4 regions of the Desulfovibrio intestinivivus genome follow, and region 3 is predicted to be linked to each of the others. Evidence: predicted binding sites of a transcription regulator. Region 3 holds the regulator's gene; each other region holds the start of a gene.
What was found. The regulator sigma-54, encoded in region 3, starts transcription at its own class of promoters, with help from an activator protein. The targets are predictions, from matches to a motif close to CTGGCACGGNNNNTGCTT.
Positions count from the first base shown of each region.

Region 1: the regulator sigma-54 is predicted to act here: its motif matches at 1,318-1,335, upstream of hpsG ((2S)-3-sulfopropanediol dehydratase).
Region 2: the regulator sigma-54 is predicted to act here: its motif matches at 1,388-1,405, upstream of nifH (nitrogenase iron protein).
Region 4: the regulator sigma-54 is predicted to act here: its motif matches at 1,880-1,897, upstream of ACUZ9P_RS06010 (VgrG-related protein).

Region 1 covers NZ_JBRBQT010000001.1:2,373,500-2,377,936, forward strand. Annotated here, with positions in the region: gene ACUZ9P_RS10315 (GGDEF domain-containing protein) at 1-821, opposite strand, end outside; gene hpsG ((2S)-3-sulfopropanediol dehydratase) at 1,405-3,879, shown strand; gene hpsH ((2S)-3-sulfopropanediol dehydratase activating enzyme) at 4,181-4,437, shown strand, end outside.
Region 2 covers NZ_JBRBQT010000001.1:3,121,413-3,125,849, reverse strand. Annotated here, with positions in the region: gene ACUZ9P_RS13310 (P-II family nitrogen regulator) at 1-153, opposite strand, end outside; gene ACUZ9P_RS13305 (P-II family nitrogen regulator) at 163-486, opposite strand; gene nifH (nitrogenase iron protein) at 514-1,335, opposite strand; gene ACUZ9P_RS13295 (class I SAM-dependent methyltransferase) at 2,139-2,894, opposite strand; gene ACUZ9P_RS13290 (anaerobic glycerol-3-phosphate dehydrogenase subunit C) at 3,101-4,312, opposite strand; gene glpB (anaerobic glycerol-3-phosphate dehydrogenase subunit GlpB) at 4,309-4,437, opposite strand, start outside.
Region 3 covers NZ_JBRBQT010000001.1:2,902,764-2,907,200, forward strand. Annotated here, with positions in the region: gene hpf (ribosome hibernation-promoting factor, HPF/YfiA family) at 1-415, opposite strand, end outside; gene rpoN (RNA polymerase factor sigma-54) at 452-1,876, opposite strand; gene ACUZ9P_RS12415 (hypothetical protein) at 1,924-2,157, opposite strand; gene ACUZ9P_RS12420 (CTP synthase) at 2,171-3,814, opposite strand; gene ACUZ9P_RS12425 (phosphoribosylformylglycinamidine synthase subunit PurQ) at 4,089-4,437, shown strand, end outside.
Region 4 covers NZ_JBRBQT010000001.1:1,404,286-1,408,722, reverse strand. Annotated here, with positions in the region: gene ACUZ9P_RS06020 (hypothetical protein) at 228-938, shown strand; gene traT (complement resistance protein TraT) at 1,061-1,696, shown strand; gene ACUZ9P_RS06010 (VgrG-related protein) at 1,937-3,070, shown strand; gene ACUZ9P_RS06005 (glycosyltransferase family 9 protein) at 3,083-4,437, shown strand, end outside.

The sequences.
Region 1 (4,437 bases), 530 kb from region 3:
GACACCACGGTTATGTTTTTTTGTTGCTCTGTACCGTGCAGCTTGTGGGTGGCCAGTTCAAAGGCGTTGCGGTTCATTGCGCCTGTGAGCAAATCTGTATATGCGAGCCATTGATAGAGGGGAATGGAAAAGCTGCGAATCAGCACAATGGCCACAAAGCCAACGCCAATGGCAACGCAAATGGAAGCAATGATGTAATACCGCTGGGAGCTTGCGGTATTTTCAGCAAAATATTCTCCGTCAAATTCGATAACAAGAGCGCCAACCGTGACTCCGTTGCTTTTGATCGGTTCGCAAGACGGAATGATCATGCCCCATGATGTATTAAGAATATCTGTTGCATGAAAAACATCACCATCTAGACATTTGTTCACAGCGGGGAGAATTTCGGCTTCTATGGGCGAACCGCAGGCACGAAAATCTTCTGAATCCCGTGGCAGGCCATCAACAACATATATGGCATTGCCTTCAGAATTGCGCTTTGCCGTGTAGAGATACCTGACGGCGGTTATTTTACGAACGTCGTCAAGCTCTTGCTGCACCTTATTGTAAAGGTGCGAATCCTCATCTTTGTCATCATAAATTGCAGTGAAGTTTTCTGGCGGTATGCGGTCAAGCAAGAGAGAAAAAATGGCGTCTGACCTCATGGTTGTTATGAGTTTTAAATCAAGATTTCTGTAATAATAGAAAATTGAAGTTATCAACGCCGCAGTTATTATTATGGAAATAACAACGAGAGAGAGTAATTTTAACTCTGCGCGTGAGAAGGTTTTATCAAATTTGTTTCTGTCCGTTGATTCTGTATAGTACTTCTTAAGCATATCAGATTCCCTTGAAATGAATGCGATGATGGCTTCTCAATTTATACGCTACAATAAACTATATTTGATATCAAGCTTCTCAACTTTTTGAAATAATTATCTTATAATAAACAGGATATTGAAGTGAAAAATTTTATGAGTCAAATTGGTCGCGTAAATATAAGTTAATTTAATCTGCAAATATTAATATCGAAAGTGTGGTTGAAGTCATTGTCAGCTCGCATAAGTAACCACGCAGTAACGGTTCTTACCTGGGTAGGATATGCATGTCGCAGGTAAACTGGCGGTATGGGCAGTACAAGCAATGGCAAAAAGGTGAGATTGTGAAAAAGTGTTTTTTTGCACTGTTGCAAAAAAACACTTTTTTAAATTATATTGTAAATTAAGTATGTTATAAAAAATATGTTGTAAATTTGCAACAATGAGAATTGATGGTGGTTTCTGGAATTTTGGAGATATTTTTAAAAAATATAAATATTACATATAGTTAAATATAATGGCACGGATGATGCTCTTATGTGGTCATTGAGATGAATATCACAAGCATCTCGCTTGAACATAATCACCATTCAGGAGTTTCATCATGAGTCAGTGCGGTTGCTGCATGTCCCCCCAGGAAGAACGCGTTGTCAATAAGAGCGTTGACCGTAAAGGGCGCGAGCGCGTTTACGGCATTCTGGAACAGAACCAGTTCAGCCTTCCCCACGTGGACGTTGAGCGCGCCAAGTATTTCACCGAATCCATGCGCGAAACCGAAGGTGAACTGCTGACCCTGCGCTGGGCCAAGGCCCTGAAAAACGTGGCCGAAAAAATCACCGTATATATTACCCCCAGCCAGCTTATTGCTGGCCGCGTGGGCAAGTTTGGCCGTTACGGCATTCTGTATCCTGAAATCGACGGCGACTTTTACCGCGAAGTACTGGCCGACCTTGAGCACCGCGACAAGAGCCCCTTCCAGATTTCGCAGGAAGACATCAAGGTTGTTATGGAAGAGATCGCCCCCTACTGGGAAGGCAAGACCTACCATGAACACCTCAACAAGACCCTGCCTGCCGAAATCCGCAACGTCACCTATGTGGACGAACGCGGCCTCAAGTCCAAGTTCGTGGTAAGCGAAACCTCGTCCTACCGTTCGGCCCTTCAGTGGGTGCCGGACTACGAAAAGGTCATCAAGCGCGGCTTCCTCGATATTCAAAAAGAAGCCCGCGAAAAGCTTGCCACCCTTGATCTGACCAACTCCGTTGATCTGTGGGACAAGAAGCCCTTTCTCGAAGCCATGATCATCGTGTGCGACTCCATCATGATCTGGGCCAAGCGCCACGCCGATCTGGCCCGCGAACTTGCCGCCAAGGAAGGTGACCCCAAGCGCAAGGCCGAGCTGCTCCAGATAGCCGAAACCTGCGATCACGTGCCCGCTCACCCTGCCCGCAGCTTCCGCGAAGCCATGCAGTGCCAGTGGTTTGTGCAGATGTTTTCGCGCATCGAGCAGAAGGCCAGCGCCATCATCTCCAATGGCCGTATGGACCAGTACCTGTACCCCCTGTACAAAAAGGACATTGAAGAAGGCATCATCAGCCGCGAAGAAGCCAAGGAACTGCTCGAATGCATGTGGGTGGACATGGCCCAGTTCATCGACCTGTACATCAACCCCACGGGCGTTGAGTTCCAGGAAGGCTACGCCCACTGGGAAGCCGTGACCATCGGCGGCCAGACCCCCGATGGCGAAGACGCCACCAACGATCTGACCTACCTGTTCCTTGAATCCAAGCGCGAATTCCCGCTCAACTACCCCGACCTTGCCGCGCGCATCCACTCCCGTTCGCCCGAACGCTTCCTGCGCGAAGTGGCCCTGACCATCAAGGATGGCTCCGGCTTCCCCAAGCTCATCAACGATGAAGAAGTGGTGTTCCTCAACACCATCAAGGGCTGCCCGGTCAACGAAGCTCTGGACTACGCCGTTTCCGGCTGCACCGAAACCCGCATGCCCAACCGCGATACCTATACCTCCGGTTGCGTGTACGTGAACTTTGCCACCGCCCTTGAAATGACCATGTACAATGGCCGCATGCAGCACTACGGCGATGAGGTTGTGGGCCTTGAAACGGGCGAAGCGACAACCTTCAAGAACTGGGAAGACTTTTACGAAGCCTACAAGGCCCAGCACCTCAACCTGCTGCGCAAGGCCTTCCAGCAGCAGCATGTGGTGGACAAGCTGCGCCCGCAGCACTTTGCCGCGCCGCTTTCTTCCGTGCTGCACAACCTGTGCATGGAAAACCTCATGGATCTGCACTGCGAAAAGATCCCCGGCGGCGTGGATTACTCCTACTTTGAATTCCTGGGCTACGGCACTGTGGTGGACTCCCTTGCCGCCATCAAAAAGCTGGTGTTTGAAGAAAAACGCCTGAGCATGAAAGAAGTGGTGGAAGCCTGCAAGGCCGACTTCAAGGGTGCCGAACCCGTGCGCGAAATGCTGCGCAACGCCCCCTGCTACGGCAACAACGATCCCTATGTGGACAGCATTGCCAAGGACGTTGACCGCGTGACGCAGGTGGAAGCTGAAAAGAGCTCCCGCGATCGCGGCGTGCATGTGGACGTGCGCTACGTGCCCATCACCTCGCATGTACCCTTTGGCAAGGTGGTTTCCGCCACGCCCAACGGCCGCCATGCCTGGACTGCGCTTTCCGACGGTTCTTCCGCTTCGCACGGCGCGGACAAGAACGGCCCCACCGCGGTTCTGCTTTCCAACTACCATTCCAAGAACTACGGCATGACCAACCGCGCTTCCCGCCTGCTGAACATCAAGCTGTCGCCCAAGTGCGTTTCCGGCGATGAAGGCACCGAGAAGATCGTGAACCTTATCCGCACCTGGTGCGACCTCAAGCTGTGGCACCTGCAGTTCAACATCGTGAACAGGCAGACCCTGCTCAACGCCCAGAAAGAACCCGACAACTACCGCAGCCTGCTGGTGCGCATTGCAGGGTACAGCGCGTACTTCTGCGATCTTTCCCGCGATCTGCAGAACGACATCATCGACCGTACCGAACACGCCCAGTTCTAACATATCGCCGCGAGGGGCTTTTGCCGGACTGCGTCAAGTTTCTTGCCGGATACCAAAGGCCCCTCGCAGCGATACTCTCCAAAACCCTCAAACAAACAGACCGTCAGGGGAGGGGCAAGCCCCCTCCCGAAAATTTCCAGCGCGGAAATCAGCCGTTTAACAGAGTGCAAGCCCGCCATCTGTTCCTGATTTCTGACCGCGTTGACCGTGCCAACGCTCCGGGGGGAGGGGAGCAATCCCTTCCCCCTTTGAATTTACTCAAACGGCGCGCCAGGGCTGGCCGCACACCAAGGATGACCCCATGACTGACGCACAAGTACAAGGCGTTGTTTTTAATATACAGAAGTTCAGCGTGCACGATGGCGAAGGTATCCGCACCCTGGTTTTCCTCAAGGGTTGCCCTCTGCGTTGCCGTTGGTGCAGCAATCCGGAGTCGCAGAATCTCCACCCCGAGCACGCCTTCAATCCCTCGCGTTGCCTTACTGCCCAGGTCTGCGGGCGCTGCCTCAATGCCTGTACTTCGGGCGCGCTCAGCCTTGTGGATGGCCTGATCGCGCA
Region 2 (4,437 bases), 220 kb from region 3:
TTCCATAACCATGCGCAGCGTGGCGGGATCCATGCCTTTTTTGCCGCGTCCCAGGCACTTGGTGCATGAGAATGAGGGGCATCCGGCCTTGGACAGGGCATTTTTAGTAGCCGCCACCATGTTGGCCCGAACCATTGCAACTATTTCCTGCATGGGAGCCTCCTACAGGCCGGACTTGCCGCTGCTGATGGTCCAGGCCTCGCTGACGCTTGAAACAAAGATTCTGCCATCGCCAAAGTGACCGTCGCCCGTTTTTGCCACGCGCAGGATAACGCGGATGGCATCGTCCTTGTCTTCATCGCTGACCACAAGCACGAGCATCTGCTTGGGAATTTCATCGTACTGAATGTCGCCCACCATGATGCCTTTCTGCTTGCCGCGCCCCACCACATCAAGCTTGGTAACGGCGGGAAAGCCCGCTGCCAGCAGCTCGGAGAGAACCTCGGTGGTCTTCTCAGGCCGAATAATCGTGCGAATCATCTGCATTGTTGTTCTCCGTTTCGTGCTGTTGGTTTAGGCGTCCATCAAACCGTGTTCCATGAGCAGCTCTTCGAGCCTTTCCTGGGAAAGGGGCTTGGGAATGATAAACATGTCGTTACCGTCGATCTTCTGCGCCAGGGTGCGGTATTCGTCGGCCTGTCCGCAGGTGGGGTCAAATTCGATAACGGTCTGCTTGTTGATTTCGGCGCGCTGCACCATGTTGTCGCGCGGCACAAAGTGGATCATCTGGGTGCCGATTTCCTTGGCAACGGCAGAGACAAGCTCGGCTTCGCCATCAACCTTGCGGCTGTTGCAGATGATGCCGCCAAGGCGCACGCCGCCGGTGTTGGCGTACTTTTTGACACCCTTGCAGATGTTGTTGGCGGCGTAGAGGGCCATCATTTCGCCCGAGGCCACGATGTAGATTTCCTGAGCCTTGCCTTCACGGATGGGCATGGCGAAACCGCCGCACACAACGTCGCCCAGAACGTCATAGAACACGTAGTCGAGGTCTTCAGTGTAGGCGCCAAGGCGTTCCAGCAGACCGATGGAGGTGATGATGCCGCGCCCGGCACAGCCAACGCCCGGTTCGGGGCCGCCGGATTCCACGCAGCGGATGCCCTTGAATCCGTTTTTGAGCACCAGATCCAGCTCGATGTCTTCACCCTCTTCACGCAGGGTATCGAGCACGCTCTGCTGGGCAAGGCCGCCCAGAATAAGGCGCGTGGAGTCGGCCTTGGGGTCGCAACCCACGATCATGATGTTCTTGCCCATTTCGCCAAGGCCGGCGTTAAGGTTCTGTGTGGTGGTGGACTTGCCGATACCGCCCTTGCCGTAAATAGCTACCTGACGCATGAGATTCCCTCTGGGTTTGATGTTCCCGCGCTCGTTGCGCTTGTCCCTCTTTGTGCAGAAACCGTGCCGTTAGTTTAACTATATAATATTATTGATTAATTTTATAATCTGTATGCACAATCAATACAAAATTGTTAATATGGCCCACGGTGCATAAAAAACTCGGTTCTCTGTAACTCGGTTTAATGATAGGTTTTTATTTGACGAAAAATTTTGGCTGTAAATCGACGATACAAATTTGTTTGAAATTGGGAACGTGTTGCAGAGAAATCACCATGCGTGAATGTGCGGGGACAGAATGGGCTGTATTTGGGGCCTACGGTGATGGACGCGCAGTGGAAAACAGGCAGGGCAGTGATGGCTGCTCATGAACGCAGAAAGCCCGGCCCATCAGGCAAATGGGGCAAGGGCGGGGATTGAATAGCAAAAAGGCGGCGAATTGAGGGCAGTGTGAGGGGAGGAAGGTGGCGGTTCAGGCAAGAACGTATACGTTCGGACTGATTTGTCAGTGAGGAATGCAAAAGGGCTTATTCATCGAGTATGCTCAGCCCTGCATGCCGCAAAGATATGTATGGTCGGAGTCGGGAGCATTTGATTCAAAATTGTATCAAAATAGGAATGGAGGCGTAAAAGCTGCAAAGCGTGAACAATCCAACCCGCGTAAGAATACAGCGAGCAAGACAATGCGCATGGCTTATGCGCAGCATATGCGGCAGAAATGCAGGCAGTGGTTCGGCGGCGGGGATGGTAGTTTTACGCGCAGCCAGAAGTTTTTGAAGTATCTGCGCGGATCAGCGCCGTGGTCAGGATGTACGCCAGATGAGCATTTCAAGGGAATATTCCGTGCGTTCCACGTATTCCCCGTTCTGGTTGCGAAATCCCTCAAGATGCGCGGCCAGATGGGCCATATCCGGCTCAGAGCCACGGGCGCGCAAGTTGGCGGCGCAGGCTCCCAGCAGCTTATCGCGGGTGTGCGGCACAACCCACTGGCCGTCAACGGGCAGCGCGGTATACTGAATGCGCTGGCCCTCAAGCCATGCACGCATGTCGGGGGCATCGGCGAACTGCGGCGGCGTGATGCCGTAGTGCGTGTACAGCCCGGCCATGACATCCGAAGTCTTGCGCTCGGTGAATCCCATAAAGACCACCTGCTCCAGAGCGTAGTGCTGCAGCTTCGCGCGGGCGGCGTCATCGCTCAGGGCCGGGGTCATGGAAGCAAATACAATCTGGAAGCGTTCCTCAAGGGCAAAGTGTTCCCAGTCTGAAAGCACGGGCCGTATGTTGGCAAGGCCCTGCGCGGCGGCATCCTGCATGAGGATGCGGAGCATTTCGTCAGATATATCCACGGCAATGACCGATGCGGCCTCCTGCGCAAGGCGGATGGTGTACATGCCGCTGCCGCAGCCCACATCCAGAACCGTTTTGCCGCGAAAATCCACGCCGTTGTCACGCGCCAGCTGGAGCATGCGGCCTTCGTAGGTGTCGGCCCCGGATTCATAGCGGGGAAAGGACTCGGCTCTGCTGTTCCAGAATGCTCTGGTGCTGTTTTGGGCTGTCATGGCGTATCCTTTGGGTTGGTCAAACCGTCTGGACAACTGGAGCAATGCACAGAAAATATGCGTCAGACGGCGCGGCAATGTTGCAGCCTGTTTCTGATTTCCTGAGGTGTTGACCTTGCAAACACCCGCTTGGCAGTCGGTGAACCGTCTGCCAAGCGGGTGTTGTAAGCGCTTAACTGCGTGGCATAGTTGCCGCAATCCAAAGCCTAGCGGGCTTCGAGCCGCTGCCGCAGAATGGTGACAGGGTGCAGGCTGAATTTGCCGGAACCGTGCGTGATCTGCACGCGGCAGGTGCCGCACTCGGAAACCGCCGCCTGGGCGCCGCTTTCACGTACCTTGGCGAACAGTTCCGAGCCCACGGTCTGGGCAATGTCGTATTTTTCCTTTTTAAAGCCATAGCTGCCGGAAATGCCGCAGCAGCCTGCATCAGCATTTTCCACGGTTACGCCGTCAAGGCGGCGCAGCAGTTCCAGCCCCGGCAGGCCGTTGCCCTGTGCCCGCAGATGGCAGGGCGCGTGGTAGATCAGCTTGAGGTCGGGCAGGGTTTGCTGTTTGCCATCGGCCTTCAGCGAGAGGTCGCCGCTGTCCACAGCATCCAGCAGAAATTCCTGCGCGTCCGCAAGGCTGCATGCGCCGTACTTTTCCGCCACATCGGGGAAGTACTCCGGCAGATCTACCCGGAACATGAGGGCGCAACTGGGGCAGCCCGTCACCACGGGTAGCCCTGCATCGCGCCACTGGCCCAGAGCTTTCAGGTTATGTTCCGCATTGGAGCGGGCATGCTGCCAGAAGCCGTTGGCAACCATTGGCAGGCCGCAGCACACAAGTTCTTCGGGCACAATGACCTTGTAGCCCGCGCGGTTCATGGCCCATACCATATCAAGGCCGGTGCGTGGGTCGTACACGTCCACGTAGCAGCCGGGGTAGAAAACCACGCTGCGTTTGTGGTCGGGCTGGTGCACATGGCGCATGAGCTGGCGGAAGGTCTGGGGCGCAAAGGCGGGCAGGGGCGCGCGTTTGTCGATGCCCAGCGCATCCAGCACCATGCGGGTAACGGGATTGAGCATGCCGAAGTTCTTGAGCGCCGCCGGAATGAGCCGTAACCACTTGGCCATGAGCTCGCCGTGACCAAGCACCCAGTCGCGCAGGCCGGGGGAGTGCTTCTTGAACTGGTCGGCTCTTGCCATCATGTTGAGGCTGGAAACCGGCACGCCGTGCGGGCACGAGATATCGCAGTTTTTGCAGTTGGCGCAGTAGTGCAGCGAGGGGTCTTCCGTCAGCCCGAGCAGGCGAAAGCGCTCATAGGCAGGGCCTATCATGCGCGGCCCCAGAAACTTGGGGGTCGCATCCGCCACGGGGCAGTGCACCACGCAGGTGGTGCAGGCTATGCATTTGTCTGGATTGATGTGCACGCTCATTGGTTTTCCCCGGCAGCGGCGGCTGCGGCGGCCATAAGGCCCGCCTGCCAGCCCGTGGCGATGGCAACGCCGTGACCGCTTTTTTCTGTTGCGTAATCATATCCGCCAAGGCTGCGCCCGGCGAA
Region 3 (4,437 bases):
CTTCATCCAGATGCAGGGGCTTGGTGGCGAGGCGGTCGGTGCCGTCAACGGGCTGCTGCACGTCGGCTTCGGCATCGAGGTTGTAAGTAAACACGTCCACATCCGTATTGCGGGCGTGCCGCCGCTGGGCCTTTACGCGGGCCACCTGGCGCTTGATCTGCGATTCAACCTTGTCTGTCACAAGGTCAATGGCGGCGTACATGTCCGAAGTCTGCTCCGTGGCGTTGATATGCAGGCCCTCGCCCGTAACGGTCACTTCGCAGCGATGACGGAACTTGTCGACTGTCAGCACAACGGCAACGTCAAGGCCAGAGGCCTTGCCAAAAAACCGTCCCAGCTTTTCCATGCGGCGACGGGCATACTTCTTCAGATGTTCGGAGGCTTCAAAATTCTTGAAAGCAAATGAGATGTTCATAAGTTCCTCCTAAGTATTGAGCCACTCGACGGGGAATCAGAAATGCTCCTTGCGCCTTGACGAAGATGGAATATCAAGCGCCGTGCGGTATTTTGCCACCGTGCGCCGCGCAATATTGACCTTGAGACGCTCCTTGAGCATTTCGCCGATACGCTCATCGCTGAGGGGGGATCGGGTATCTTCCTCAGAGATGAATTTCTTGATCAGAGCCTTGACGCTTTCTGAGCCTACCTGACTTCCGTCATCGAGTTCAAGGCCGCTGTTAAAGAAAAACTTCAATTCAAAGATGCCGTGGGGCGTTGCCACATACTTGTTGGTGGTAATGCGGCTCACCGTTGATTCGTGCATGCTGATGTCGTCTGCAATGTCTTTGAGAATGAGCGGCGCGAGCTTGGTCACGCCGTCTTCAAAAAACGGCTGCTGATGGCGCACAATGCTTTCCATAACCTTGTAAAGCGTGCGCTGGCGCTGATACAGGCTCTTGATAAGCCATGAGGCGGAGCGGATCTTTTCGGAACAGTAGTCCTTTTCCTTCTCCGAGCCGCCTATGTTCATCTGGCTCATGGCCGAAAGCTGCAACTGGGGCAGGCCGTCATCGTTGAGCAAAATCACAAATTCGCTGCCCATCTTGTACACAAATACATCGGGGCTTACATAAGTTGGCTCACCGCCGCCAAAACTTGCGCCGGGCAATGGGTCAAGGCTCTGGATGATATCCAGATATTCCTTGAGCTCTTCCATATCGAGCTTGAACTTTCGCAGCAGGGGCTTGTAGCGCTTGGCCTCAAGGTCTTCAAGGTGGGATTCCACCAGCTCCACAAGGATGGGATCGCGGGCGTAATTAAGGTTCTTGATCTGCACCATCAGGCATTCGCGCGCATCACGCGCGGCAACGCCGATGGGGTCAAAAAGCTGCACCCTTTCAAGCACGGGCAGCACGGCCTCGGGCGCAACCTCAGCCATTTCGGCCACTTCTTCAATGGTGGCTTGCAGATACCCGGCTGAGGAGAGATTGCCGATAATGACCTCGCCAATGGCCTTCTGCTCTTCTGTCAGCGAAGAAAGGCGCAACTGCCAGAACAGATGTCCCTCAAGGGTGGGCTTGGCCGCATAGCGGGCTTCAAGAGGCGAAATTTCTTCGGCAAGTTCATATTCGCGCGACTGCGAAAGGCGGGGGGTGCTGGCAAACTCACCGAGGTAATCTTCCCAGTCGGCGTCCTTGGCCAGTTCCCTGTCGTATACTTCCTCCTTGGGCGCTTCGCGGCTTTCCTCGTGCTGCTCCTGGGAGGCATCGTCAGTAAGTGAAGATTCTTCGAGAAAGGGGTTTTCAAGCAGTTCCTGCTGCACAGTTTCCAGAAGTTCCACGCGTGAGAGTTGCAACAGCTTGATTGCCTGCTGCAATTGCGGGGTCATTACCAGTTGCTGTGACAGCTTGAGTTGCTGCCGTAGTTCCAGTGCCATGTGTGCTCTTTTGCCTTAACTAGCCATAGGACTATAGAATTATCTGTTTACAAGTACTGTGCCACATCTGCAAAAATTATGCAATAGCTAACAGTTGCAAGATCAGGTTCACGGCATCCCCAGCCTGCGGCAGGGGCTGCCAGCGCAAAAAACCTGATTTGGCGCAGTTTTTGCGCCGTTGAAATAATCTGCGCACAAAAAAAGAGGAAGGCAATGCCCTCCCCTTTTTGCGCGATTTTGCGATACCCAAGCTTGGTGAAAACCAACAAGCCTCGCTGCATTAACGCTGCGAAATTACACCTTGGCGAACTTTTTCGCCGCTCCGATAAATTCGCGGAACAGCGGATGCGCGTTCATGGGCCGGGACTTGAATTCGGGGTGGAACTGGCAGCCAAGGAACCAGGGATGGTTCTTCAGCTCTATGATTTCCACAAGCGAATCGTCAGGGGCGGTGCCGCTGAAAACCATGCCCTTTTCGCCCAGCATTTCCTTGAAGGCATTGTTGAATTCGTAGCGGTGGCGGTGACGTTCATCAACCATGCCCTTCTTGTAGGCCACAAAGGCCTTGGTATCGGGCTGCACCTTGCAGGGGTAGGAGCCAAGGCGCATGGTGCCGCCCTTGTCGCTGCCCGCGTCACGTTTTTCAACGTTCTTGGTGCGGAAGTCGAACCACTCGGTCATAAGGTAGATAACCTTGTGATCAGAAAGCGGGTTGAATTCTTCCGAGTTGGCATCGTCAAGGCTTGCCACGTGGCGGGCAAATTCGATAACCGCGCACTGCATGCCAAGGCAGATGCCGAAGAAGGGAATGTTGTTTTCACGCGCATAGCGGATGGCGGCAATCTTGCCTTCCACGCCGCGATAGCCAAAGCCGCCGGGCACAAGAATGCCATGACAGCCCTTGAAGGATTCCACGCAGTTGCTTTCGTCCACATTCTCGGAATTGACGTAGCGCAGTTCCACCTCAACACGGTTGGCAACGCCGCCGTGAATGAGGGCTTCGTGCAGGCTCTTGTAAGCTTCCTTGAGGTCAACGTACTTGCCCACAATGGCAATGGTGACCTTGCCCTTGGGGTTGGCGCAGTCGCTTACGAGCTTTTCCCAGGCTTCAAGGTGGGCATTGCGCGCGGGCAGGCGCAGCATGATGGCCACCTTCTGGTCAAAGCCTTCCTCATAGAACTTGAGCGGCACTTCATAAATATTGTTCACGTCCACCGAAGAGAACACGGCGTCCTGATCCACATTGCAGAACAGGGCGATCTTGCGGCGCAGTTCTTCGGGGATGCTCTGCTCGCAGCGGCACAGAATAATGTCGGGCTGAATGCCGATGGAGAGCAGTTCCTTGACGCTGTGCTGGGTGGGCTTGGTTTTGTGCTCGCCAGCGCTGCGCAGGTAGGGCACCAGGGTAAGGTGAATGTTCAGGCAGTTGTCGCGTCCAAGGTCGGAACGCAACTGGCGGATGGCCTCAAGAAAGGGCAGACCTTCGATGTCGCCCACGGTGCCGCCGATTTCGATAATGGCGACATCGGGCGCGTCTTCGCCTTCTGAAAGGGAGAGCACCACGCTCTTGATTTCATCAGTAATGTGCGGGATCACCTGCACCGTGGCACCCAGGTAATCGCCGTGACGTTCCTTGGCGATAACGTGGTTGTAAATGGCGCCGGAAGTGGTGTTGTTCTTCCGCGACATGGGCACGTTGAGGTAACGTTCGTAGTGCCCGAGATCCAGATCCGTTTCCGCGCCGTCATCGGTAACAAATACTTCGCCGTGCTGGAACGGGTTCATGGTGCCGGGGTCAACATTGATGTAAGGATCAAGCTTCTGGATGGTTACCGTAAGCCCGCGCGTTTGCAGCAGCGCGCCCAAAGACGCAGCCGCGAGGCCCTTGCCTAACGACGACAGAACGCCGCCCGTCACAAAAATGTATTTAGTTTTCATGCACTTCCACCTGTACTTGGGTATGTTGAATAGTTCAACCAAACAGTCTTAACCCAAATTGAATTTTTTGGCTAGCATTGACTAAGTAAAACAAGCTAAGTAATGTGTTATTCCCTTTTCAGCGTGCGTGCCCACCACAAGCGGCCCGTGCGCCGGTCATCTGTTGTGCCCGGCGCGGGTCAGCCAAGGTTTCCAAGGCAAAAGCACGTCCGGCGCACACCGCAAGGCATGGCCGGGATTATCCGCGTTGCAAAGCCAAGGAGGCTTCCCCCGCATGGGTACGGTCAACACACTGGTCATCACCGGCTACGGTACAAATTCGCACATGGAAACAGCCCACACGGCCCGTCTGGCCGGTGCCGACAAGGCCGATGTGGTGCATTTTTCCGATCTGGTGGCGGCCAAGGTTCGCCTTGCCGACTATCACTTTTTGATTTTCCCCGGCGGGTTTCTGGATGGCGACGATCTCGGCGCGGCCCAGGCTGCGGCCATGCGCTGGCGTTACCTCAAGGACGACGCGGGCGCGGCCCTGTTGCAGAGCTTGCGCGAGTTTTTGGATGAGGGCAAGCTGATTTTGGGCATCTGCAACGGTTTCCAGTTGCTGGTCAAACTAGGTGTGCTGC
Region 4 (4,437 bases), 1.5 Mb from region 3:
GCAACGATTATTTCCCGTTGCCAAAATCCATTGCAGCGCCATAACGCCCCATTGGCGGCAATGCGCGACACAACCAATAGCGTCAAGTACGAAGCATTTGTCAAGTCCCGACCTATCTCAGTGCCATGCGCCAACACCGCTTACCCTGGGGTCAACCGTGCCAAACTGGACAGCAAGGCCAATCTGCGCTATTTATGATAGTGTCGTTCAAAATTGCAAGGAAGCATATGCCAATCTGTTTTCTGCCACGTAACTTTTTTGCGGCTCTGTGCCTGCTGACCCTGTTTGCTTTTGGCGCGGGTTGCGCCACGCATCAGGAGCAGCCGGGCACCCCGCCTGCCGCAGATTCCGGAACGCAGCCAGGCAGAGATGCAGACGTTTCTGATGCGCCGCTGCAAAGTGTGCAGGTGCGCAAAGGGCAGACCGTGCACGTGACAGTGAGCGGCGGCGACGCCTCGTTTAACGCCGACTTTGAATCCATGCTCACGAGTTATTTACAGAGCGAAAAAGATCTGACCCCCGCCGATTCGGCGCAAAAGGCAGACCTGCTCATACGCGTGAAGGTGGAGGACATATACCCTCTGGGTTCGCGCAACGCGCCTGTGAGCGCAGGGCATGCCCTGGGTTCAACCGCCACCGGAGCCATGCTGGGCGTGCTGCTTGGCGGCACAACCGGCGGCAGAAGCGGGGCAGCCTGGGGGGCCGGCGCCGGAGCAGCCCTTGGCCTGGGCGTGGCCCTGCTGGACAGTTCCGGCAAAAGCAAAATATGGGGAATGAAAGCTCTTGTAGGCGTGGGCCGCAACGGACGGGAACCGTCAGATGCGGACATGCACCGCACCACGGTGCGCGCTGAGGGAGCCAACATGGGCAAGGAGGAAATCCTGCCAGCCCTAGAGGACACATTAAGCCGAAAGATTCTCGAGTCGCTGCGCTCCTGATTTCGCGCCAACGCTATCCGCATTCCAGCCCTCGCCCTGCGAGGCTGGGCGCAAATACTATCTCCCCCCGAATACAACTCAGATCCGCGCCTTTTTTGGCGGCGGCATCTCAAAGGAGCAGTATGTCCTTTATCCGCTATATTCTGATGCTGTGCCTGGCCTTTGCCTCCCTGTGCGGCTGCGTGCGCCAATCGGCGGACGCCGCACGTGTGGAAGTGCTGCGCCAGGGCCAGATTGAGGAGCCGGAAGCCGATGTGAACATCCATCCGGCGGTTTATGTCAACGTGCGCGACAATACCAACAAGATTTTCGGCCTGCGCACCCAGGTGGAAACATGGCTGCAACGCCAGGGCTACACGGTAGTGCCAAACCCCAGCGAAGCTGGCTACATCCTCCAGATAGTCGTGCTTGCTGCCGGGACGACCGCACCGGAAACCGCCCGTCAGGTGGTGACTGCAGGGTATGACGCCCCCTCGCAACTGAGCGGCAAAGGCGGCACCGCCATGGTGGCGGATGTATTGCTGGTGCAGCGCCATGTCCCCAGCACTCAGGGTTCCCGCCGCACAAACCTCAAAAACATTGGCAAACGCAATGCCGTTGGCAGCAGCCAGATGCGCATTGCCTTGCTCGTCCATCAGGAATTCAAGACGGGCGCGGGCATGCCCCCGGTCTTTGCCGAAACCCTTGCCAAGGAACTGGCGACTTCCGTTCACCGCGCCAACACCGAAGAAGCACCAACCCAACCCGCAAAGCAGTAGCTGCTTCCGCGCGGAAGACCCGGCCTGACTCCCACCCCATTGTCTTTCCCAAGGGCAACCGACAGCGTCGGTTGCCCTTGTTATTGACGGCGGCCCTGAAGGGTTCCTGCGCCAGCGTCAGCATTCCGGCGCAGGCCCGATCCGCAAAATATAACCTGTCGTTTTACCCGCGCATATCCAGAGTTGGCACTGTACTTGCTTTTTCCTCAACGCGGAGCCTCAGCCCCGCAGGAGGAACACATGGCACTTTCCAATTTTCTGATCCGCCCCCCATCTGATGCACAAAAGGCCCAGGCGGGCGCTCCACGCCGCACTGCGCCTGCGCAGGCCGGAAACCCCGCGTCCTTTGCCAACATCATGAGCGGCCAGACCACCAATGCGGAAAACGCCAGCACTGCCGAAACGCAGCGCACAGGCATGGCCCTGGCCGGGAACATGGGGCAGCAGGGCATGATACTGGCAGGGCGCTCGCCAAGCGATCTTGCCCGCACTCAGGTATTCAGCAAGGCAGAAACCGACATGCGGCAGACCAAGGCCATTGACAGCCTCATGCAGACAGTATCCGGCGGCAACTCCACCCTTGATCTTGCCCGCAGCATGGGTACTGCCCGGCATCTGCGCTCCATGACCAGCGCCATGGACAACCGCGTCAAGGGGCTCAGCATGGGCGATTTTGTCCATTCGCGCACCCAGCCCCAGGCTCAGGCCCGCACCAAGGCCTCGCATAAGGTCGAGGACATGGAGCTCGGTCAGCTTTCAGCCCGCTTTGAGTCTGGCAGCGACGGCATTGCCGCCGTGGGCTATGACCGCAACGGCGGCACCTCTTACGGCAAGTATCAGGTATCGTCACGCGCGGGCAGCCTGAAGGATTTTCTGGATTTTCTGGATACGGAAGCCCCGGATCTTTCCAAACGCCTGCGCTCCTCAGGCCCCGGCAACACGGGCAGCCGCAAGGGCGCCATGCCCGACACCTGGCGCGCCATCGCCAGCGAACAGCCCGAGCGTTTTGAGGATCTTCAGGAGGCCTTTGTGCGTCAGAGCCATTACAAACCCGCACTGGATTCCATTGCGCAACGCATCGGACTGAACCCCGACAAGGTTTCCACAGCCATGCGCGAGGTTATCTGGAGCACATCCGTGCAGCACGGCCCTGCGGGCGCGGCCCGCATTTTCGAGCGGGCGCACGCCATGAGCGGCAAGCCGACCGATGCGGCCTATGAACGCAACCTCATCAACAACGTGTACAACATACGCGTGGGGCAGTTTGGATCTTCCGACAGCAATATTCAGGCAGCCGTGGCCAACCGATTCAAGCAGGAAAAGGCTCTGGCCCTGAACCTTCTGAACGGCGGCAAAACCTCGGCGCTGGCATAAGGCGGCCAAGCAATGGAGACCACCAGCTCTGCGGATGACCGCTCAGGCACCACACTGGTCATCAACCTGACGCGATTTGGCGACCTGCTGCAATGCCAGCCCCTCATTGAGGATCTGCATCGTCAGGGCCAGACAGTGCATCTGGTGTGTCTGGACAATTTCTCCAGCGCCCAGCCCCTGCTGCGCCATGTGGAGCGCACCTGGCCCCTGCCCGGCGCGCGGCTCATGGCCGACATGGACAAGGATTGGCGCATCGCAACGGCCCTTCTGCTGGAATTTGCCCGCGCCGTCAGGAGCGAGGCAAGGCCCGGCTGCGTTGTCAACCTGACTACCACCCTGCCTGCGCGGCTGCTCACAGGCTTGCTGGCTGGCGGGCAGGCTGACGGGCAGGCCGAAATTCGCGGTTTCTGCCTTGACGCGCACGGTTTTGGGCAGAACAGGGGCATCTGGTCCACATTCCTGAACAGCGGCGCTACAAACCGTCTGAGCGCTCCCTTCAATATTGCGGATATGTTCCGCATGGTGGGCGCGCCGCACACACCAGCAGCCGCAGCCGTGCAGACTCGCCAAAGGCTGGCCGATCCGCCCCAGGAAGCCCAGGATGCAGCGGATGCCCTGCTTGCCGGAGTTCCGCCAGAGACATGCGGTTTTGTGGCCATGCAGTTGGGCGCAAGTGAAGCACGGCGGCAGTGGCCCGCACATTTTTTTGCCGAGGTGGGCGACCAGCTGTGGCGCGAGCGTAAGCTCTGCCCGGTGCTGCTTGGCTCACCTGCCGAACGCCCGCTGGCCGAGGCCTATGCTCAGGCTGCCCAAAGCCATTGGGTGGATGCCGTGGGCAAGACCAATCTTACCCAACTGGCGGCTTTGCTGCGCCGGTCAAAATTGTTGTTTACCAACGATACCGGCACCATGCATCTAGCTGCTGGCCTTGGGGTGCCCTGCCTGGCCATATTCCTTGCCACGGCCCAGCCCTGCGACACTGGCCCCTATCTGCCCGGATGCTGCTGTCTGGAACCTGCCCTGCCCTGCCATCCCTGCCCCTTTGGCCGCCCCTGCCCCAATAATCTGGCGTGTGTGACGCATGTCAGCCCCAGGAGCGTGGAATCCCTCGCTCTGTCGTGGCTTGACGCTGGCCGCTGGGATGCCGCCCCACTCGACCTTGTGGGGCACGAGGCCCGCGTATGGCTGACGGAGCAGGACGACAAGGGATTTATGACCGTGCGCTGCCTTACGAGGCACGCCGCCGAAGATCGCAGCCTATGGCTTGCGCAGCAGCGGATTTTCTGGCGTCAGATACTTGACGAACTGGACGATGCCGCCCGGCCCGCAGCTGTGGAGCAACAGAGCGCGGATACCAGGCTGTCTGA